One region of the Microbispora sp. H10836 genome, then DNA from elsewhere that is predicted to be linked to it. Evidence: riboswitches for the same ligand, from Rfam matches in the RefSeq annotation. Region 1 holds a riboswitch; each other region holds the start of a gene.
What was found. Region 1 has a riboswitch for cyclic di-AMP ahead of HHX30_RS41185 (C40 family peptidase). Riboswitches for the same ligand answer to the same signal wherever they lie in the genome.

Region 1 (5,197 bases):
GCCCTTCTCGCCACCGAGCGCGTCGGCAGCATCAGCGAGGAGGGGTGACGGACGACCTCGTACGGCTGGCGGGCGTCGAAGTCCTCGCATCCCTTCCAGCGCGGGGCGTACACGACCACCGAGCCGGGCGGCCGGCGGGAGGCGAGGCCGTGCACGAACGCCTGGATGCCGCCCGGTCTGGGCGGGAAGTCGTTCGTGACGATCAGCGTCCGCTTCGTCATCTCACCCCCCGGCGTGGCCGCGCGGTCCGCCCGCGCCGCCCGAGAAGGCATTGTCGCAGCCGCCGCCGTACCGCCGCCGTACGCCGATCAGGACCGGGCGAGCTGCCCGCGCGCGTACGCCCGCCATTCGAGGGTCAGGCGGCCGGCGGTCAGCCCGAGCACCTCCCGCAGGGCGGCGCCGATCTCCTCTCGCCGCGCGGCGCGGTAGAGGGCGACCAGCCTCCGCTCGCCGAACCGTGCGGCGATGTAGCGGCAGGCCAGCCACGCCTCCTCGTACGCCTGGGCGGGCCTGGCGGCGAAGTCGCCGGGCCCCGGCAGCTCCCGCAGCGCCGGTCTGCCGGCGGCCACGTCGGCGGCCAGCTCGGCGGCCACCGTGCGGACCGGCAGCCCGCTGTCCAGGTAGCCCACGTAGTCGGCGAAGCCCTCCATGAGCCACATCGGGACGGCGCGGGGACCGGCGGTCGCGACGTGCGTCAGCTCGTGGGTCACGACGACCAGGCGGCCCGTCGCGGACAGGCGGGCGAACGCGGCCGGCTGCACGATCACCCGGCCGCCGGTGGCGACGGCCGCCAGGCCGTCCACCTTCGCGGGCGCGGCCAGCACGGCGGTCTGCTCCGCGCCGCGGGGCACGAGGACCACCGCGCCGCCGTACCCGCCCCAGATCCTCGTCACCGTACGGCCCGCACGATCGGCCAGCGCGGCGATCTCGGCGACCAGCGGCCGGGGCGACCCGACGACGACCGCGCGCGCGCCGCGGGCGACGGAGGCGCCGGTCCACATGCCCGGATGCTCCCGCACGGCGGCGCGGGCATCGAGCCGCAGGGCGAGCAGCGGATCGGGCGCGGCCGCGGCCCCCGGTCCGGCCAGCAGCGCGGCCAGCGCGACGGCCACGGCCGCGACACGGCGGGGACGGACGGCCCCGTGGGACGGATCGCCGGGCCGGCGCCGACCGGCCTCGGCGCGCCCGCCCGGCACGACTACGGGCACGCCACTCGTGACAGTCACGCCGTGCATGGTAACCAGCACATGCCACGGCCCCGTCCACCTCGGCGAGGTGGACGGGGCCGCGAGGACGGCGCCGGTCGAGGGGGCTGGTGACCGGCGCCCTCAGACGCCCGGACGGACGGCACCCACGAAGGTGCTCCTCCGGTAGGCGTCCAGCTTGTCGATCCGCACCCGCGTGCCGCTGTGCGGAGCGTGGACCATCTTGCCGTGCCCGACGTACATGCCGACGTGGCCGCCGCCGCTGGTGAAGATCAGGTCACCGGGCTCGAAGTGCCCCCAGGACACCTTCTTCCTGACCGTGCCCCGGATGGACCACGTCGTGCGCGGCAGCCGTACGCCCGCCTTGCGCCAGGCGTACTGGACCAGGCCCGAGCAGTCGAACGCGCCCGGTCCCGTGGCCCCGTAGCGGTAGGGGTCGCCGATCTGCTTCCTGGCCATCTGCACCGCGCGCCGGGCCTTGGCCCGCTGGAGCGCGGTCCTGCTGACCTTCCGCTTGGCGGCGGACTTCTTCTTGGTCGCCTGCTTCTTCGCCGCGGCCTCGCGGGCGGCGGTGTTCGCACCGGTCGCCGTGGCCGTCTTCGTGGTCGTCTTCGTCTCGGGGGCTGTCTTGACGACCGTGACCGTCACCGTGTCGGCCGCCGCCGGATGCGCACCGGCGACCCCTACGGATGCCGTCAAAGCGGCACCTCCCAGGGCAATTCGGGCAATACGGGACAGGCTAGCGGGGGTGGTAGACAGGATCTCTCCTCGGCTCTTCCGCAAACGCCTACCGGGTTAGCTGACGGGTTCGGGCGGGGAAGTCGCCCTACGGCGCGCGATGCGCCGATTCACCCCGGACCTTCGCGTGAAGGTCGATGGTTCCCCGGCTCCGTGCCTCCTGACTGCACGGACTCGGCAGGCCATCGGCGCCGGGGATCCCGCGAGGGGGAGGGTGTTGGAGGCGCCGATGACGGTGGATGGTTGCGCTACCGGCCGGCCGGACCGGTTCGCGGCGGCGAGGCGTGCCCGCCGCGGCCCAGAAGCTACCCAGGACCCGGCGCGTTCGGCAAAGCCCTCGCGCCGGATAAAGATCGGATAACGAAGGCCGAGAAGAAGAAACCGCAGCTTACCCGCAGCACGGATGACTAAATGTGACTCTGCTCACAGTCCCGTCACACGGGCCCAATCCGGCCACATGAGGCACAACCATCACAGATCCGGGCGAGACGTCAGGGACGGACAGCACCGATGGCGTGATACTCGGCGAGTGTGACAATCTTCACAACGTCCCCGGTCTGCGGAGCGTGGACGACCTTGCCGTCGCCGGCGTAGATGCCGACGTGCCCGTAACCGGCGTGCCAGAGCAGATCGCCCGGCTGGAGCTCGTCCAGGGAGACCCTGCGGCTCGCGCCCCAGGCCCACTGCTCGTAGCTGGTCCGGGGCAGGGTCACCCCCGCCGCCGACCAGGCGGCCTGCACGAGGCCCGAGCAGTCCCAGGAGTCCGGCCCGGTGCCCCCGTAGCGGTACGGCTTGCCGACCTGCTTGTAGGCGAACTGGAGGGCCGACAGCGCGTTACCCGACGCCGGTCCGGTGTAGACGACGCCGGCGCTGTTCGGATTGCCGGGGTTGTACGTCCCGAGCGAGCGCAGCAGCTTCATCTGCTCCCTGACGAGCTTGTCGACCTTCTCCTTCTCGTCGGCGAGCTCGCTCCTGACGTCGGCGGCCTCCTTGTAGAGCGTCTTGCTCTGGTCACGGCGGTCCTTGAGGCCCTGGATGGCGCCCTCGTACTCGCGAAGCCGCCCCGCACGCTCGGCCGAGATGTGGTTGAGCGTGGCCAGGCCGCTGAGCATGGAGTCGGGGTTCGAGCTGTAGAAGACGCCGCCCCACGACCCCATGTCGCCGACCTGGTAGCTGTTGACGGCCATCGTGACCAGCCCGGCGCGGAGCTCCTCCACCCGGACGTTCTGCTTCTTGTAGTCCTCGTTGATGGCGAGGTACTTCTGCCTCGCCTTCTTCCACTTCTCGTTGGCCGCGTTATAGCGGTCCACGAGCTTGTCGGCCTGCTCGTTCAGCTTGTTCAGCTTCGCCTTGGCCTGCGCGACTGTGGGCTTCGGATCCGCCTGCGCGCCCGTCACCGGCGTCAGCAGGACCACGGCGGCCAGACCGGCGGCCACCGGCACACGCCCTCGCACTGAGGCCCCCTTTTTAGATCTACGAAACCTGCGCGCGACTCTATCTAGGCGATCTTGAAGCTTCAACCTAGTCGCAGGTATTCGCGGTGGTCATGACCCAGGGCGACGACGCGGGTCCGGAGCGTGCGTACGGCGGCTCAGCCCCGGCCGAGCCGGCGCAGCAACAGGAGCGAGGGCACCGGGCGCGCGCCCATGCGGCGCACCGACTCGGCCACCTCCCGGTCGGAGGAGACGACCGCGATCGCCCGCCCCGGCGGCTCCGCCCGCACCAGCGTGCGGATGAGGTCGTCGGCGATCTCCCCGGGCGCGCTGAACATCACCCGGACCCCGCGGGGCGCGGACACCTGGACGGGCCCGTTCAGCTCGGCGCCGTCGAAGACGCACGTCACCTCCGCCCGCGTCTGGACGGCGAGCCCGCCGAGCCCGGTGAGCAGCCGCGCCCGCTGGTCGGCGAGGGTCAGCGAGGGATAGCCGGTCTTGGTCACGTTGTAGCCGTCGACGATCAGATGCAGGTGGGGGATGGCCAGGAGCTGGTCGAGCAGCTGGGGGTCGTCGTTGGCCAGCGCCCGCGCGGGCACGGCCGTCACGCCCGGTTCGCCCGGCACGACGGCGGTCACGTAGTCGGCCGGCCTGCTGATCGTCGTGGGCAGGCCGAGCTCCTTGCGCAGCCCCGCGGCGGCGTCCTGCAGCGCGTCCAGCAGCACCCGCACCCTGGCGTCCTCGATGCTGCGGCCCTCGCGGGCGGCCCTGCGGCTGGCCTCCAGCTGGCGCTCGGCGTCCGCCAGGCGCTCCCTGAGCCGGCGCAGCTCGGTCTCGGCCGCGCCGTTGGCGCTCGCGGCCCTGGCCCGCGCCTCGGCCGTCTCCGCCTCCAGCTCGGCCGTCCTGGCCTCGGCGGCCCTGACCCGCTCACGGGCCTCGTGCAGCTTGCGCCGCAGGTCGGAGTTCTCCGCGCGGGCCGCCTTGAGCTGCTCGCGCACCCGGTCGATCTCCTCCTTGGCGGAGGCACGCTGCGCCGCGAGCTGCTCGCGCAGCCGCGTCTCCGCCTGCTCCCGCTGGCTGCCCGCCGCGGCGGCCTGCTCCAGGTCGGCCCGCGCCTGCTCGACCAGGTCCGGCCAGCCGGGCGGACGGGTCAGGTAGGCCGCCGCCGCGACCATCACCGGCTCGGCCGCGGGGGGCACCGTGCCCTCGGCCAGGCTCGCCACCAGCTCGGGCCAGGCCGCCTCCAGCGTCTCGGCCACCCGCTCGCGGAACTCCTTGTCGTTCTCCAGCTGGGCCGCGATCGGCGCGCTGCCCAGGCGGGCGCGCTTGCGGGGGTCGAACTTGGCGATGTTGCGCAACGGCGGCGGCACGGCGGCGGCGGGCATCGAGCCCAGCACCTGCGCCGCGACCTCCACCACGTGTAAACGGACCTGCTCGGGCAACGGACGAGACAGGCCTTCTCCGGCTGAACTCATCTCGTCGCTCCTCGGCCGTGTCCTACAGATCTTCTGCCCACTGCGGTCGCCCCGCGGCGCCTCGCGGTGCTGTCGCCCCCGAATGCGAGAACGTCCCCCGATGCCCGTGCCGCGAGACGTGAGCCTCGCGGCGCGCCCACCGGGCCGCCCTCACACGGCAAGATCTGCGAGACACTCCCTTGTTCTTGTCACTTCCAAGGGTACGGCCGTCGCACCGTGTCCATGCCGCGTTCATGATCTGTCACCGGGCCTGCGGCGGGTGCGGGACAACCCGTTGGCGGGCGCCCGGCGCACGTCCGTACGCTTGGCGGCGTGTTCACCCCGCCATACCCGATCACGACCCCCC
Region 2 (5,197 bases), on a different contig from region 1:
CGGATAAGCGAGATCGGCTTATCCGTGCTTATCCGCGGCTAACACCTCCTGCGTCACTCTCGAAGCCGAGCGGGAGGTTGGGATGCGGGTGCTCGTGGTCGAGGACGAGGAACAGCTGGCCGACGCCGTCGCCCGGGGGCTGCGGCTGCACGCGATCGCCGTGGACGTGGCCTACGACGGCCGGGAGGCGCTGGAGCTGACCGCCTACGTCGACTACGACGTGGTCGTGCTGGACCGCGACCTGCCCGACGTGCACGGGGACGAGGTCTGCCGGGAGCTGATCGGCGCCGGAGGGGCGAGCCGCATCCTCATGCTCACCGCGGCCGGGCGGGTCAGGGACCGGGTCGGGGGCCTGTCCCTGGGCGCCGACGACTACCTGGTCAAGCCGTTCGCGTTCGCAGAGCTGGTGGCCCGGGTCCGGGCGCTGGCCCGGCGCTCGTCCCGTACGGTGCCGCCCGTGCTGGAGCGGGCCGGGATCCGGCTCGACCCCGCCCGCCGTACGGTCGTGCGGGACGGGCGGCAGGTGGCGCTGGGCCGCAGGGAGTTCGACGTGCTGCACGAGCTCATGCGGGCGGGCGGCGACCTGGTCACCTCGGCACGGCTGCGCGCGGACGTGTGGGACGAGCACTCCGACGCCGGAACGGGCGTGCTGCGCGTCACGATCACCTCGCTGCGCCGCAAGCTGGGCGTCCCTGCCGTGATCGAGAACGTGCCGGGCCGGGGGTACCGGCTGTGACCCGTGCCCTGTTCTTCTGGGGCAGGCTGGGCCTGCGCATGCGGCTCACCCTGCTGTACGGCGGGCTGTTCTTCGTGGCGGGGTCGGTGCTGCTGTGGTTCACCCACCTGCTGACGGCTCGGGCGCTCAACCAGCGGTTCGTGGTGGCGGTGGCGTCGAAGGTGACCGGCGCGGGCGCCTCCGACGCGGTTCCGGGGGGCGCGCTGCCCGACGCCGACATGCTCGCGCGGCGGGTGCGCACCGATGTCGAGCAGGGGGCGGCCGGCGTGCTGAGCGACGTCCTCGGGTCGTCGGTGATCGTCATGATCCTGGTCGGGGCCGTCGCGGTTCTGCTGGGATACCTGGTGGCCGACCGCGCGCTGCGCCCGCTTGAGCGGGTGACCGAGACCGCGCAGCGGCTGTCGGAGAGCACGCTGCACGAGCGGATCGCCCTGAGCGGCCCCCAGGACGAGGTCAAACGGCTCGCCGACACCTTCGACGCGATGCTCGACCGGCTGCACCGGGTGTTCGACGCCCAGCGCCGGTTCATCGCCAACGCCTCCCACGAGCTGCGCACCCCGCTCGCGGTCAACCGTACGGTGCTGGAGGTGTCGCTGGAGGAGCCGGCGGCGTCGGAGGACCTCAAGGCGCTGGCCCGGGCGCTGCTCGGCACCAACGCCAGGCATGAGCGGCTGATCGAGGGCCTGCTCATGCTGGCCCAGTCGGAACAGGAGCTCACCGCCCGCAGGCCGGTCGACCTGCGGCAGGTCGTCCGTACGGCCATGGAGCAGATCGATCTGCAGCCGCGCCGCAGGAAGGTGGTCGTCCACGAGGACCTGTGCCGGGCGGTCGCGTACGGCGATCCGCTCCTCCTGGAACGCTGCCTGTTCAACCTGCTGGAGAACGCGATCAAGTACAACGTGCGGGACGGGGATGTCTGGGTCCGGCTGCGGGAGGACGAGAGCGGAGTGAGCGTGACGGTGGAGAACACCGGGACCCTGGTCCCGCCCTACGAGGTGGACGACCTGTTCGAGCCGTTCCGCCGGCTCGGCGGCGACCGCGTCCGCTCCGCCCGGGGGGCGGGGCTGGGCCTGTCCATCGTCCAGGCCATCGCGGTGGCACACGGCGGCACGGCGGAGGCGCTCGCCCGGCCGGAGGGCGGCCTGGCGGTGACCGTACGCCTGCCCGGGCCCGCCAGGGGTGATCACATCCGGGCTTCCCTACCCACTGTCGCCCGGCCTCTCCCTACTCGCGAGTAAAATCCGAGTTGTTCTAACTTGACCGGTTTGACCTGGTCTATTACCTTTTAGGCAGCTCAGGGCGCACTTGCTCATTCATTGGCCAAGAAGCCCTCCTCAGACCGACGCGGCCGGCCGATCCCGGCTTGCCGCCCGGCCGCCGAGTCCGCGTCCGCGCGGAGCCGGGGACCCACCTCTCCTGGGGTGAATCGGCATGCCTGCCATGCCGTAGGGCGCCTTCCAGCCCGAACCCGTCAGCTAACCCGGTAGGCGGCATGGAAGTAAGGGAGTTCGCCCCACCATGCACGTCCTCAACACCTGTGTTCGCGCTGCCCTCGTAAGCGGGGCCCTCGCTTCGGCCGTGCTGGTCGCGGCGCCGGCCGCGCACGCCGACAACCCCGCCACCGGCAAGGGCCCGGCGGCCGCGCAGTCCATGGCCGAGATCGCCTCGACCCTGCCCAAGGTCAGCGCGGTCGACGTGCTGAGCCTGGCCAAGAGCCAGGTCGGGATCAGGGAGAACGCCTACGGCGGCGGGACCAAGTTCCAGCAGTGGTACATGTCCTCTCCCCGCGCCCAGGAGACCCTCGCCCGTGACGGCGGCACCCTGAAGGGCTACCTGAACGCGCCCTGGTGCGACATGTTCGTCTCCTGGGTCGGCCACGAGCTCGGCATCGGGCCGGTCATGGGCTCCGACGCCTACACCGTCGAGCACGCCAACTGGTTCGCCGACCACGGCCGCTGGGGCCGGACGCCCAAGCCGGGCGCGGTGGTGTTCTTCAACTGGAACGGCAGCAAGGACATCGGCGACATCGTGCACGTCGGCTTCGTCGTCAAGGACAACGGCGACGGCACCATCCGGACCATCGAGGGCAACACCGGCAACGGCGCCGTCGAGGTCCGCACCCGTCCCACCTGGCAGGCTGTCGGGTACGGCTACCCGATGTACCCGGGCGAAGCCGCCGCCTCCGCCTGACGGCTGACGCCCCGACCCACGAAGCGCGCCGGTGATCCCGGCGCGCTTCGCCATACCCCCGCCCGCCGCGCAGGCGCCCGGCGCTGATGCTCAAGGCGCCGGCCTCCGAGGTGGCGCAGCCGGTCTGGGGGCCACGCGCTCGAGCTTGGTCCAGCCCGTCCAGCCTCGCTGCTTCAGCAGCTCGATCAGCCGACGCGCCGGCGGCACGGTGTCGACCGCCAGCGTGTCCATGAGCTTGACGAGCGGTGACTCGATGTCGGTGTCGTCGACATAGTGCTCGCCCCGCTCGTCGGCCATACGCGTGATGTAGACGGCCAGCTTGTCGGCCAGCTCGACCAGCCGCGGGTCGTCGTCGTCTCGATCGAGAGCCTGACTCAAGGTGAGGTAGAAACCGACGAGCCGCGGGTCGTCGATCTGCTCCCGCTTGCGTGCCATCCACTCCGCGACTCGCCCGGGTGAGTGCGCGGCCAGGGGGATCCAGCCGTCACGCTCGGCCCGGACGATCCGCTCGTCGACCCCGAGCGCCCGCAGCCGGTCGAGATACTCGACCACCTCCGGGGGGAGTGCCAGGCTGTCCCCGGAGGCGAGCCGGGCAATTCGCTCGCGATGCCGCTGCCGCTCCCGGATTTCCGCCCGCAGCCGCCTGTCGATGTCCGCGACCGCCGCGGCGAACTCCTCCTCACCGGACTGCAGCAGCTCCCGCACCCGCGCCAGCGGAACCCCGGCCTCGGCGAGGGTTCGGATTCTGATCAGCTCGATCACGGCGCCGGCGTCGTATCTGCGGTAGCCGGAGTGGTCCCGCTCCGGCTCCGGCAGCAGCCCCTTGGCGTGGTAGTGCCGTACCGCGCGCACCGTCACTCCGGCATAGGACGCCAGCTCGCCGATGGTCAGCATCAGACCGGTCTCCGGGAGTCGCTCACGAGGTCGCGTGGCCGGCCGGGCCTTCCACGCCACGGATGATCTGGGCGATTTCCGGGGCATGGGTGAAGACCAGCTGATGGTCGGCGGCGAGGCCATGGCCGCGCAGGTCGAATGTCACCACGTCGTGGTCGTGCCGCAGCAGCTCGGCCAGCTCCCGCAGGTCGGCCTGTGTCGAGTTCAGCCCGGGGCACAGGACCAGCGGTCGTCCCCGGCCGCCGCGAGACACCGGGATCGTGACGCCGTCGTGGTGGATCGTGAAATGCCGCGTCGTCCTGTCGCCTCTCTCGGCCCGCTGTCCACCATCGTCGTGCTCGCCGTACGTCTCGCGCGGTCCGGCGACCTCGGTCGCACTGGTTTCCCTGGTCATGCCACCATGCTGAGAGATTGCCCCAGCGTCAGGGTCAAGCGGTGTGACGTCCACACTTCGTGACCGCCGGCCCCTGCTCCGGCGGGGCAGGGGCCGAGGGCAACGCACCGGTGGACGCATCCCGATCGACCGGCACTCCGACCGGCCGATCGGGCGACGACCTCCGGCGCACCACTCCCCCAGAGTCCCGCTGCTTCCCTCGGCCCCCGGCGACGGCGACCTGCCCGTACGGCTGCCGCGGGCGGCCCGCGTCAGGCGCCGACGTAGGCCGCGAGGTGCTCGCCGGTGAGGGTGGAGCGGGCGGCGACGAGGTCGGCCGGGGTGCCCTCGAAGACGATCCGGCCTCCGTCGTGCCCCGCGCCGGGGCCGAGGTCGATGATCCAGTCGGCGTGCGCCATCACCGCCTGGTGGTGCTCGATGACGATGACCGACTTGCCGGCGTCGACCAGCCGGTCCAGCAGCCCGAGCAACTGCTCGACGTCGGCGAGGTGAAGGCCGGCGGTCGGCTCGTCGAGGACGTAGACCCCGCCCTTGTCCGCCATGTGGGTGGCCAGCTTGAGCCGCTGCCGCTCGCCGCCGGACAGCGTGGTGAGCGGCTGGCCGAGGGCGAGGTAGCCTAGCCCGACGTCGGCGAGCCGGTCGAGGATGGCGCGAGCGGCGGGCGTGCGCGCCTCGCCGGAGCCGAAGAACTCCCGGGCCTCGGTCACCGGCATCGCGAGCACCTCGCTGATGTCGCGCCCGCCGAGCTTGTGCTCCAGCACTGCTGCCTGGAACCGCTTCCCTTCGCACTCCTCGCAGGTGGTGGAGACGCCGGCCATCATCGCCAGGTCGGTGTAGATGACACCGGCGCCGTTGCAGGTGGGGCAGGCGCCCTCGGAGTTGGCGCTGAACAACGCCGGCTTCACGCCGTTGGCCTTCGCGAACGCCTTGCGAATCGGGTCGAGCAGTCCGGTGTACGTCGCCGGGTTGCTCCGCCGCGAGCC
Region 3 (5,197 bases), on a different contig from region 1:
CCGTCCGAAGGCGTTCGAGCGTGACGGGTTGGACGCCATGCTGCGCGAGGCGCGTACGCCCAAGGTGCATGACTGGCTCGTGAACTACGTGGTGAAGAAGAGCCCGCACGCCGAAGAGCTGCGCCTGGCCTGGTCCGCCGATTCGGATCCGGTGGTCGCGAGTGCGGGCTGGGCGCTGACCACCGAACGCGTGACGAGAAAGCCGGAGGGCCTCGACCTCGCGGGGCTGCTCGACGTCATCGAGGCGGAGATGAAGAACGCACCGGATCGCCTGCAATGGGCGATGAACCACTGCCTGGCGCAGATCGGAATCGAGCACGCCGAGCACCGTGCCCGTGCCATCGACATCGGTGAGCGCCTGGAGGTGCTCAAGGACTACCCGACACCCCCGGGCTGCACCTCTCCGTTCGCGCCCGTCTGGATCACCGAGATGGTGCGCCGGCAGCACGCCGAGTAGGAAGGTTCGCACTCACGCCCGTGCCGCCACATCCCTCAGCTATGCCGTGACCTGCGGGACCGACTCGTAGAGCGCCCAGTCGGCGCTGATCGCCCCGGCCGTCGTGAGCAGCAGGGGCAGGTGCTCCCCGGTGAGCTTGTCCAGCGAGGTCTCGGCGGCGTGGCTGTTCACGTTGACCGCCGCGATGACCTTTCCCGAGCCGTCGCGCAGTGGCGCGGCCACCGACCGGATCCCGAGGGCGAGCTGCTCGTCGGTCAGCGCCCAGCCCTTCGCCCGCACCTCGCGCAACATCGCGTCGCGCTCCTGCCGGCCGGGCCGCCACCGCGGCTCGATGCCCGACCGGCTCGGCTCGGCCAGCACCCGCTCCAGCTCGTCCGGCGGCAGCGCGGCGAGCAGCACCTTGCCCAGGGACGTCTGCAGCGCCGGAAACCGCGTCCCGATCTGCACCGAGAGGGCGACGATCTTCGGTACGGCCACCCGGGCGACGTACACGATGTCGGACCCGTCGAGCTGGGCGATCGACGAGGACTCGCGCGTCTGGGCGACCAGCCGTTCCAGGTGCGGCCGGGCGACCTCCCACAGTCCCGTCGAGCGGACGTAGGAGACGCCGAGCTCGAGCACCCGCGGGGTGAGGGCGAAACCGCCCTGCTCCGCCCGGGCGTACCCCAGCTCCTGCAGCGTGAGCAGGATGCGCCGCGCGGTCGGCCGGGCCAGTCCGGTCGCGGCCGCCACCTCGGTCAGGGACATGACCGGACGCCCCGGCTGGAACGCCCTGATGACATCGAGGCCGCGCGCCAGCGCCTCGATGAAGTCGGGTCCAGTGTCGCCTCGTGCCATGAACGCCTCTTCCGCTCGAACTCGCCGAGTCAACTTTAGACCCTGCCAGCCTGTCGCTGTCCGCCTGACGGCGAGAGGAAGAACCCGGGATGCCCAGGTTCGCTCCGTCATTGCGTGACGCCCGGCGGCGGAAGCCTCTGACACGACCGCTCAGCGGACCTATGTCCGCTCCAGCGGCGGACGCCACGACAGTGCGGCGAGAAGTGTGTCCGGCCGCCTTCCCAGGGGACCGCGCGGCCTCGCGACCGGCAGGAGGCCCGGGAGGCATGACCGGCATCCGGCCGGGCACGTCTCCCGAGGCGGACGGCGAGCGGAGGGCGTCGCGGTCCGGTCACGCGGAGGGACTCGCTGCGGAACAGGTCCCGCGACTCCCGGGGTGCCTCCGCGTGCCGGGCCGCCGCTCCGCTCCGGCCCGATCACCGTGTCCGGACGAAAACGGAGGTGGTTGTGATGAGGGGACGCGTGCTGCCCTCGGCCCTGCTGGCGGCCGGTCTGCTGAGCGGCATGGGCGGGTACGGCGCCGCCGCCTTCGCCGGCACGCCGGCCCTGCCCGCCGCCCCGGCCGCCACGACGCCGGCGGCCGACCACAACGAGCATGACGTCATGTTCGCCCAGATGATGATCCCGCATCATCGTCAGGCGGTGGAGATGTCGAAGCTGGCCGAAAGCCGGGCGGCCGACGCCCGGGTCAAGCGGCTCGCCGAGCGGATCAAGGCCGCCCAGGCTGCCGAGATCCAGGCGATGAGCGGCTGGCTCACCGCCTGGGGCGAACGGGTGCCCGATGAGAGCGCCGCGCCGGCCCACCACGCCATGCCCGGCATGATGTCCCCCGAGGACATGCGGCGCCTCGAAGGCCTGTCCGGACGGCCCTTCGACCGGGCCTTCCTCACGATGATGATCCGGCACCACGATGGCGCCGTGACCATGGCACGGGACGAACTGCGCGCCGGAGCGTACGAGCCGGCCCGGCGGATGGCGACGTCCGTCGTCTCCAGCCAGTCGGCCGAGATCAAGGAGATGAAGCGCCTCCTGGAGTGAGGCGGCCGCCGCCCGGCCGCCGCCCCTGCGACGCGGGCTCGCGGGAGATCACCGGGTGCGGCGCCTGCGGTGCCGTCCGCCGGAGGGCGCCGCCGCGGCCTTGACCCGGAGCCCGGTCACGGCGGTGGAGACCACCGCGAAGAGCAGACCGGCCGGCAGGACGGCGTCACCCGGCGACCACACGACGTCGGGAGACTGCCCCTGTTGCGCCGCCATGTTCCTGGTGGCCGGCCCGGCCGGACCCTGGACACTGGCGTTCACCGCGGCCACGGGCTGGACCGTCACCGGCGCCTTCGGCGTCGCCTTGACCTTGCGCGGCAGGCCGTACCCGACGATCTTGCTCTTGTCGCGCACCTTCCGCTTCAGCCAGACGCCGTCGACGTTGCCCTCGATGGTGTGGACCTTCCCGCCCGCGACCTTCTCGACCACGCCGACGTGGTCGATGTCGCGGACGTTCTTGGTTCCCGACCAGTCGAAGAAGACCACGGCGCCCGGCTCGGGCTTGTCGCTCCAGGCGTGCTGCTTCTTGAACCACTTGGCGTGCCGCGTGGTCAGCGCGAACTCGCCGACGTGGTCCTGCACCCCGGCCCGGTTCGCCGCCCAGGAGACGAACATGTCGCACCAGGGTGCGGTCTTGAAGTCGGGGTCCTTGGCCACGTTGTCGGCGTACCATTCGCCGAACTTCGTATGTTTTCCCGCTCGTTCGCGGTAGCCCAGTTCCGGGCGGACGGCGTCGAGCAGCTGTCGAGCTATGGGATCGCTGGAAATCGGAGGCTCCTCATGGCGCGCTTCGAGACATGACGAACCGGCCCACCGGGCGTGACGGCATGACGGCATGGCCGTACGAGGGCACGGCCTCGCGGCGGGGCGGAATCAGAAACGGGAGATGTGGCAGCCCGTCACGGGCGCGCCATCACCCCGGAAGCCTGGAGACGTTCCAGGGCGGGCATGCGGTCCGTCGATGCGACGCGGACCGGATCGGCAGGTGGAGCCGACACTCCACGCGCTCTCCTCTCCTTGGCCGCCTACCGGGTTAGCTGACGGGTTCGGGCCAGGAGTAGCCCTACCGGATGGTCCGGATTCACCCCAAGAGACATGGGTCCCCGGTTCCCGGGATGAATGACGTCCGGGATTCGGCGGTCGCCGGTCGTCCTCGGGTTGAGGACCGCACACCGGCGCGACACGGGAAGCATAGTAGATAACAAGTAAGACACGGCCCAAAAACCGGCAAATGGCCCCATTCGGGCCGGTGTCGCGCGACACTTCCGCTGGTCCTCGCGGTCGCGGTCCGCCCTCGGTGAGATACGCCACACACCCGTACGGCACGCGCGCCCGGACGCCCGATCGGGTCAGAGCCGCCGCGCCCGGGCGCGGCGTCACTCGCCCGGGCGGCAGTCCCGCACCCCGCCGCGCTCGCAGCGGCCCGACATCGCCTCCGCGGAAACTTAGTTAGCAAAAGAAACTACTATCGTGAGCTTCCGGACGCGGCCACGCCGCCGGCCGCGCGCGACCCGATTCCAGGGAAGGACCCCAATGACCGACGCGATGTGGGCCGGCACGGTCGCCGTCACCGGACACGAAGGCGCCGAGCTCGAGGCGTACGCCGCCCGGCCGCTCGATACCGGCCCTCACGGCGGGGTTGTGGTGATCCACCACCTGCCCGGGTACGACGAGGCCACCAAGGAGGTCGTGCGCAGGTTCGCCGCACACGGATACGCGGCCATCTGCCCCAACCTGTACTCCCGCGAGGGCGCCGGTGTCAGCCCGGACGACCAGGCCGCGGCGGCCCGGGCCAAGGGGGGCGTCCCGGACGAGCAGCTCGTCGGCGACGTCGCGGGCGCCGCGGCCTACCTCAAGGGCCTGGAGCACGCCAACGGCAGGATCGGTGTCATCGGCTACTGCTCCGGCGGCCGGCAGACGTTCCTGGCCGCCTGCTCGCTCCGGATCGACGCGGCCGTCGACTGTTACGGGGCCTTCGTGGTCACCGCGCCGCCCGCCGACTTCCCGCTCAAGGCCGAGCCGCTGATCTCCCGGGCCGCCGACCTGTCCTGCCCGCTGCTCGGGCTCTTCGGCGCGGCCGACAGGTTCCCCTCGCCGGACGAGGTCGCGGTGCTCGACGCCGAGCTGACGAGACTCGGCAAGGAACACGAGTTCCACGTCTACCCGGACGCCGGCCACGCGTTCTTCTCCGTGGACCGGCCGAACTACCGACCCGCCGCCGCAGTGGAGGGCTGGAAGAAGATCTTCGGTTTCTTCGGCCGCCACCTCGCCGCCTGAGGAGGACCAGATGTGCACCTATCTCACCGAGAAGATCCGGATCGACGGCGCCGCCAAGGGGGCGTCGGGCTGGTTCACGGTCACCGACGGCATGGTCTACGTCGACCATCCCTACCATGCCTGCCAGGAACACACGGTGAACATCGACTTCACCAACCCGGCCGAGGGCCCGTCGGCCCGGGTCGCGATCGAGCTCACCGAGGAGGCGGCGCTCGCCCTGGTCGACGCGATCCACAAGGCCCTGGCCGCGGCGCCGCCCGGGCTCGCCTCCGCCGCCCGCGGGTCCGCCCCCGCCTGACCGCGCCGTGCGGCACCGGCGGCGGGCCCGGAGGCCCGCCCCCGCCTGACCGCGCCGTGCGAGCCGCCCGCCGGAGGATTTCCGGGCAGCGACCGGCCCCGGACGGGTCACTCGTCGAGCGACATGTACAGGCGGGTGCCCCACGGCCGGTATCCGACGCGTTCGTAGACGCGCCGCGACCCCTCGCCGCCGTACTCGAGCCACACCGACCGCGCGCCTCGGGCGAACATCTCGGCGGTCAGCGCGGCGGTGACCGCGGCGGCGACGCCTCGGCCGCGGAAGGCCGGGCG
Region 4 (5,197 bases), on a different contig from region 1:
GAGCTGCCGCGCCGTCTCGCGCAGCAGGTCGCGTAGCGGGTCCTGCCCCGGCTGGCGTATCTCGGCCAGTGCGGCGCTCACCGACATCCGGTCCGTCTGGATCCGCCGGAACAGCTCCGGCAGCGTCTCGCCGATCAGCCGGGAGATCTCGCCCTCGGTCGCATCGCGGGACGCCTGGGCGACGGCGCGCTCGCGTTCGAGCAGTTCGAGCTCGTGCCCGGCCGCTCTGAGCAGGTGCAGCAGCGGGCCGTCCGGAGGCTGCGGTATCTGGGAGAGCGCGTCGGCGACCGAGGCGCCGTCCCGCACCTGACGTCCCAGCGCGGGCAGCGACTCCTCGGCCATTCGCAGTGTTTCCCGCTCCAGCCAGGTGAACCGCGCGCCGGCCCACTCGGCCTGCTCACGCAGCCGGCGACCGGTGCCGGAGTAGTGGACAATGGCCGCGACGGCGCCGGACAGGAGTGCGGCCGAGACCCCGCCGACGAGCGCCATCAGCTCTCTGGCCTCATAAGGGGCGGCGGATATCGCCCACAACCACGCGCAGGCCGTAATGATCATGGCGCCGAGAGAGGCGAGGGTTGCCAGTTCCCTCGGTGAAAACCTTCTCCGCGCCCGGTGGGGTACATCTACTGACATCGGCGTCCTCGGGGTGGCGGCAGAGCATGACAAGGCCGCGTCGAACCTGCTGTTCTCCCTGGTAGGCGGGACGGCCATGCGGTGCCGTTTCACAGCAGGGCGTGAACAGGCAGACACCGTAGCACCATGCCTACGACCAAGAACAGACAGTCACCTCGAACCATGTGGTTCAGTTCTAATCAACCATGAGTCAACTCATCCATTGACTAATACTCACTTTTTGGACATTCATAGATTTATGATGATGATTTTCCCTAGTGCGGCAGCCGCCATTTGCCAGCTGAGCTGGGTGTATGCGGTGGATAGGCGGGCTCGATGGTGGAACCAGCGGGCGCGGGCTTGATGACGGCGGCGCCAGGCCAACCAGTGCAGGTAGACGGCTTGCGGGCCTCTAGTACATCGAGATGTGGACGTGGTCGTAGTGGTTGGCGGTGACTCCGCCGCGGTCGGACATCGTCCGCCAGCCCGGGTGGCCGAGGTTGTAGATGCGCTGCTGCCAGATCACGTACATCACGCCCAGCTTCGGCCCGTTCTTGATGGCCCAGGCGGCCAGGCTGTCGCCCAGCGCCTTCATCTCCGGGGAGGGCATGGCGCCGCCCGAGCTCATCATGAAGTCGCAGGCACGCCCGAGGGGGTGCTCGCCGCTGTTCTCCGCGCGGTAGCAGCCCACTGGAAACCGCAGATCGAAGGTCTTGCCGACCTCGGTACGCATGAGCCGCATGCGGGGGGTGATGTTGTCGGAGCCGGCGGGCAGCTCCGGCGCCCACGAACCACCGGCCCGTCTGCCCGGGGCGATCGGGATGAGGGCGTCGAGCTTGTCCTTGATCTCGTCGATGAGGTCCTCTGCGTCCTCGCGCTGTGCGGCGACCTCGGCGGCCTGCGTCTTGAGCTGTCCGGTGAGCGTCTTGGCGGCGTCCGCGGCGCGTTGCCGCTCGGCGCGGACCTGCTCGAAGTGCTCGAGCCTGGCGGCCTGCTCCTCCTTGAGCTGGTAGTTCAGCGCGGCGGTGTTCATGTCGGGCAGCGCCATCGAGCTGTCGGTCTGGTAGCGCAGCCCGGCCATCTGCCGTACGGCGTCCCTGGCGGCCTCGTAATCGGCCTCCGCCTTGGCCAGCCGCCCGCGCGCGGCCTTCTCCTCGACCCGGGCGTCGGCGAGCGCGACCCGTTTGGCGTTGTAGTCGGCGATCAGCCGGTCGATCCTCTTCCGCAGGTCCGACAGCTCCTGCTTGAGCTGCTTCTCCGTCGGCTTGGGGTCGGCGGCGCCCGGGGCGGCCGCGCCGAACAGGAGGGCGGCGGAGGCGAGCACACCGACGGCCAAGGGGAACGCGCGGGGCAGAGCCCACTCCTCTCCACGTGCCTGCCGGGTTAGCTGACGGGTGCGGGCTGGAGGAGCCCGGGCAGGCGGCTGCCTTGACCCCAGATGCGTGATTGGGTCCCCGGCTCCCGGGCGAGGCGCCCGGGATTAGGCGTACCGGCTGTGACAACCGGTGCCAGGGATACTACTGGTAAAGAAACTCCAGGTGCCACCCAAGTCGCAACCGTTCGGTGATCAAGTCGTGACCACCTCGCGGAGCATCCGGGCGGCCTCCTCCGGGAGCACGTCGTTGACGAACGCGCCCATCGCCGACTCCGAGCCGGCGAGGTACTTCAGCTTGTTCGGCGCACGCCGGATCGTGAAGAGCTGGAGGTGGAGATGGGCCAGGTCGCGCCGGTAGGTGACCGGGGCCTGGTGCCAGGCCGCGACGTACGGCATGACGACGCCGAACAGCCCGTCGAGGCGGCGCAGCACCTCGATGTAGAGCGGCGCGAAGGCGGCCCGTTCCTCGGGCGACAACGCGGGGATGTCGGGCACCCGGCGGTGCGGGTAGACGTGCACCTCGAACGGGTACCGCGCGGCGGCCGGGACGAAGGCCGTCCAGTGCTCGTTGGCGGCCACCACCCGGGGGCCCCTCCGCTCGGCGGCCAGGACGTCCGCGAACAGGTTGCCGCCCCGGTGACGGGCGGCGGCGTCCAGCATCTGGCGCGTACGCGGCGTGACGTACGGATAGGCGTAGATCTGCCCATGGGGGTGCGGCAGCGTGATGCCGATCTCGGCGCCGCGGTTCTCGAAGCAGAAGACCTGCTCCACTCCGGGCAGTGCGGACAGCTCGGCCGTACGGTCGGCCCACGCCTCGACGACCAGCTCGGCCTGCTCGTCGCTGAGGGAGCTGAACGACGCGTCGTGGTCGGAGGTGAAGCAGACGACCTCACAGCGCCCGATCCCCGGCCGCACCTCGCTCAGGCCGCCCACCTGCTCGTACGCCCCGGTGTTGAAGCTGAACGACGGGAACCGGTTCTCGAACACCGCCACCTCGTACGGCGAGGGGATCTCCGAGCCGGGATGGGCCGGGCAGAGCGGGCACTCCTCGGCGGACGGCAGGTGGGTGCGCGTCTGACGATGCCTGGCGACGGCCACCCACTCGTCCATCAGGGGGTCGTAGCGCAGCTCGGAGGCGAGCGGGCGCGGCGGCAGGTCCCTGGGGTCGGTGGCGCCGTGGTCGGCGTCGTCGCGCCGGTCGAAGTAGATCAGTTCGCGGCCGTCGGCGAGATGGGTGATGGTGCGCTTCACAGAGCGGTCTCCAACTTTCAGCGTGCGGTGTTCGGCGTCACAGTGCGGTCTCCAGCGCGGATTCCCCGGACGGATCGGCGAGGAGAAGTTCGCCGGCGTGCTCCGACAGCGCGGCGCGCGCCTCCTCCGGCAGGCCGACGTCGCTCACGACCACGTCGGCCTCGCCGAGGGCGGCGATCGTGCTGATGCCGATCGTCCCCCACTTGGTGTGGTCGGCCAGGACCACGAGCTGCTGGGCGGCTGTGATGAGGGCGCGGTCGGTCTCCGCCTCCAGCAGGTTGGGCGTGGTGTATCCCGCCCTGACGCTCATGCCGTGCACGCCGAGCATGAGGGTGTCGACGTTCAGGGAGCGGACGGCCGCCACGGCCACCGGGCCGACCAGGGCGTCGGAGGGCGTGCGCACACCTCCCACCAGCACCACGGTCTGGTCGGGCCGCCCCGCCCGGTGGAAGACGTCGGCCACCTGCACCGAGTTGGTGATCACTGTCAGCTCGGGCACGTCCACCAGGTGGTGGGCGAGCGTCCAGGTCGTGGTCCCGGCCGACAGGGCGACGGAGCTGCCCGGCCGTACGAGCATGGCCGCCCGGCGGGCGATGGCCTCCTTCTCGGCCTGCTGCCGCACCGACTTGGCCGCGAAGCCCGGCTCCTCCGTCGAGCCGGTGCCGGTGGCGGTCGCCCCGCCGTGCACTTTGACGATCAGGCCGCGTTCCGCGAGGACCTCCAGGTCGCGGCGGATCGTCATGTCCGAGACCCCGAGGTCGCGTACGAGCTGCGCGACGCGCACCCCGCCGGTTCTGCGTACCCTCTCCAGGATCGCCTGCTGCCGTTGCTGGGCCAGCATCCACCACTCCTGTCAACAGATTCAAACAAATTATGCCCCACGCACGTGGGGACATGTTGAGTTGGGGTCCGGGTACTTGCCCGGTCGCGGTGCCGGGGAGGACAGTGAGCGAAAGCCGTACTCGACGGAAGGCGGTCTTCATGGGCAGACGCGCGCGCAAGTCGAAGGCACGCAAGAAGAAGAAGGCCAATCACGGCAGGCGGCCCACGGGCCGGTAGAGGCCCGGCCTAGGGGTTCCTGCCCCAGGCGGCGAGCAGGTGAGTCTGCTGGTCGGCGCCGGCCGGGACGTCTCGCTCGTCCCCGATCACTCCCGCCTCGCGGTAGTCCTCCCGCGCCTTCTCGAACCATTCCGAGCAGGAGGCGACGAGCTCGGGGTCGAGCCTTTCCGGCCCGCCGATGGCACGTGCCAGGTCCCAGGTGTGGATCAGCGCGTCCGCGAACAGCTCGGTGATGTACTCCTCGCCCGGCACGTCGCCGAAGGACAGGTGGGCGACGGCGGTCAGGGCGCCCTCGGCGTACACCGCCTGCACGGCGCCCTGTGCGGACGCCTCGAACGCCTTGACCGGGTCGTCGCCGAGCACGTCGCCCTCGAAGGCGTCTCCCACCTCCGCGACCCTGCGGCCGGACAGCAGCTCGGGGGCCCACAGGTTCTCGGACACGACGTGGTTGACCAGCCCGCGGACGTCCCAGTCGACGCAGGGAGTGGGCAACTCCCACTGTCCGCGGCGGACGAGATGGAGGCGGTCCCCGAAACCGTCCAGCGCCCTGCGGTACGCGTCACGGATATCGATCATGTCCCCTCCTCGCCACGAACTCCCCGTTCGAACGTAACTCTTCTCAACGATCAGTAATACACGCTCGCCGGGGAGGAACACCCGGGTCAAGGGAGGTGCTGCTCGACCCAGACGATCTTCCCGTACGGAGTGGGCCGGGTGCCCCAGCGGTAGGCGAACCGCTTGATCAGCTGGAGACCGCGGCCGGTGTCCTCGTCGGGGGTGGCCGTGCGCGGGGCGGGAGCGGCGGGCGAGCCGTCGGCGACCTCGACCACCAGCGTCCGCCCGCGCAGCAGCCGCAGCTCTATCGGCGGCCAGCCGTGCTTGAGCGCGTTGGTGACCAGC

Region 2: it holds a riboswitch for cyclic di-AMP, as region 1 does, so the genes downstream of both, HHX30_RS15950 (CHAP domain-containing protein) here and HHX30_RS41185 (C40 family peptidase) in region 1, are expected to answer to the same signal.
Region 3: it holds a riboswitch for cyclic di-AMP, as region 1 does, so the genes downstream of both, HHX30_RS18275 (CHAP domain-containing protein) here and HHX30_RS41185 (C40 family peptidase) in region 1, are expected to answer to the same signal.
Region 4: it holds a riboswitch for cyclic di-AMP, as region 1 does, so the genes downstream of both, HHX30_RS34830 (hypothetical protein) here and HHX30_RS41185 (C40 family peptidase) in region 1, are expected to answer to the same signal.

What each region holds. Positions count from the first base shown of each region.
Region 1 is NZ_JABBWU010000001.1:418,925-424,121, forward strand. It holds gene HHX30_RS01925 (glycosyltransferase family 4 protein) at 1-221, opposite strand, end outside; gene HHX30_RS01930 (hypothetical protein) at 309-1,226, opposite strand; gene HHX30_RS41185 (C40 family peptidase) at 1,329-1,904, opposite strand; cyclic di-AMP (ydaO/yuaA leader) riboswitch at 1,975-2,133, opposite strand; gene HHX30_RS01940 (C40 family peptidase) at 2,435-3,397, opposite strand; gene HHX30_RS01945 (NYN domain-containing protein) at 3,535-4,851, opposite strand; gene HHX30_RS01950 (GNAT family N-acetyltransferase) at 5,164-5,197, shown strand, end outside.
Region 2 is NZ_JABBWU010000007.1:256,437-261,633, forward strand. It holds gene HHX30_RS15940 (response regulator transcription factor) at 83-736, shown strand; gene HHX30_RS15945 (HAMP domain-containing sensor histidine kinase) at 733-1,974, shown strand; cyclic di-AMP (ydaO/yuaA leader) riboswitch at 2,102-2,240, shown strand; gene HHX30_RS15950 (CHAP domain-containing protein) at 2,255-2,926, shown strand; gene HHX30_RS15955 (MerR family transcriptional regulator) at 3,017-3,820, opposite strand; gene HHX30_RS40660 (alpha/beta fold hydrolase) at 3,843-4,214, opposite strand; gene HHX30_RS15965 (excinuclease ABC subunit UvrA) at 4,466-5,197, opposite strand, start outside.
Region 3 is NZ_JABBWU010000009.1:118,472-123,668, forward strand. It holds gene HHX30_RS18260 (DNA alkylation repair protein) at 1-457, shown strand, start outside; gene HHX30_RS18265 (IclR family transcriptional regulator C-terminal domain-containing protein) at 497-1,294, opposite strand; gene HHX30_RS18270 (DUF305 domain-containing protein) at 1,745-2,332, shown strand; gene HHX30_RS18275 (CHAP domain-containing protein) at 2,381-2,989, opposite strand; cyclic di-AMP (ydaO/yuaA leader) riboswitch at 3,339-3,481, opposite strand; gene HHX30_RS18280 (dienelactone hydrolase family protein) at 3,866-4,609, shown strand; gene HHX30_RS18285 (DUF6295 family protein) at 4,620-4,907, shown strand; gene HHX30_RS43295 (GNAT family N-acetyltransferase) at 5,015-5,197, opposite strand, start outside.
Region 4 is NZ_JABBWU010000026.1:101,144-106,340, forward strand. It holds gene HHX30_RS34825 (sensor histidine kinase KdpD) at 1-555, opposite strand, end outside; gene HHX30_RS34830 (hypothetical protein) at 1,025-1,948, opposite strand; cyclic di-AMP (ydaO/yuaA leader) riboswitch at 1,971-2,109, opposite strand; gene galT (galactose-1-phosphate uridylyltransferase) at 2,180-3,238, opposite strand; gene HHX30_RS34840 (DeoR/GlpR family DNA-binding transcription regulator) at 3,276-4,079, opposite strand; gene HHX30_RS43860 (50S ribosomal protein bL37) at 4,220-4,297, shown strand; gene HHX30_RS34845 (TIGR03086 family metal-binding protein) at 4,307-4,873, opposite strand; gene HHX30_RS34850 (SpoIIE family protein phosphatase) at 4,960-5,197, opposite strand, start outside.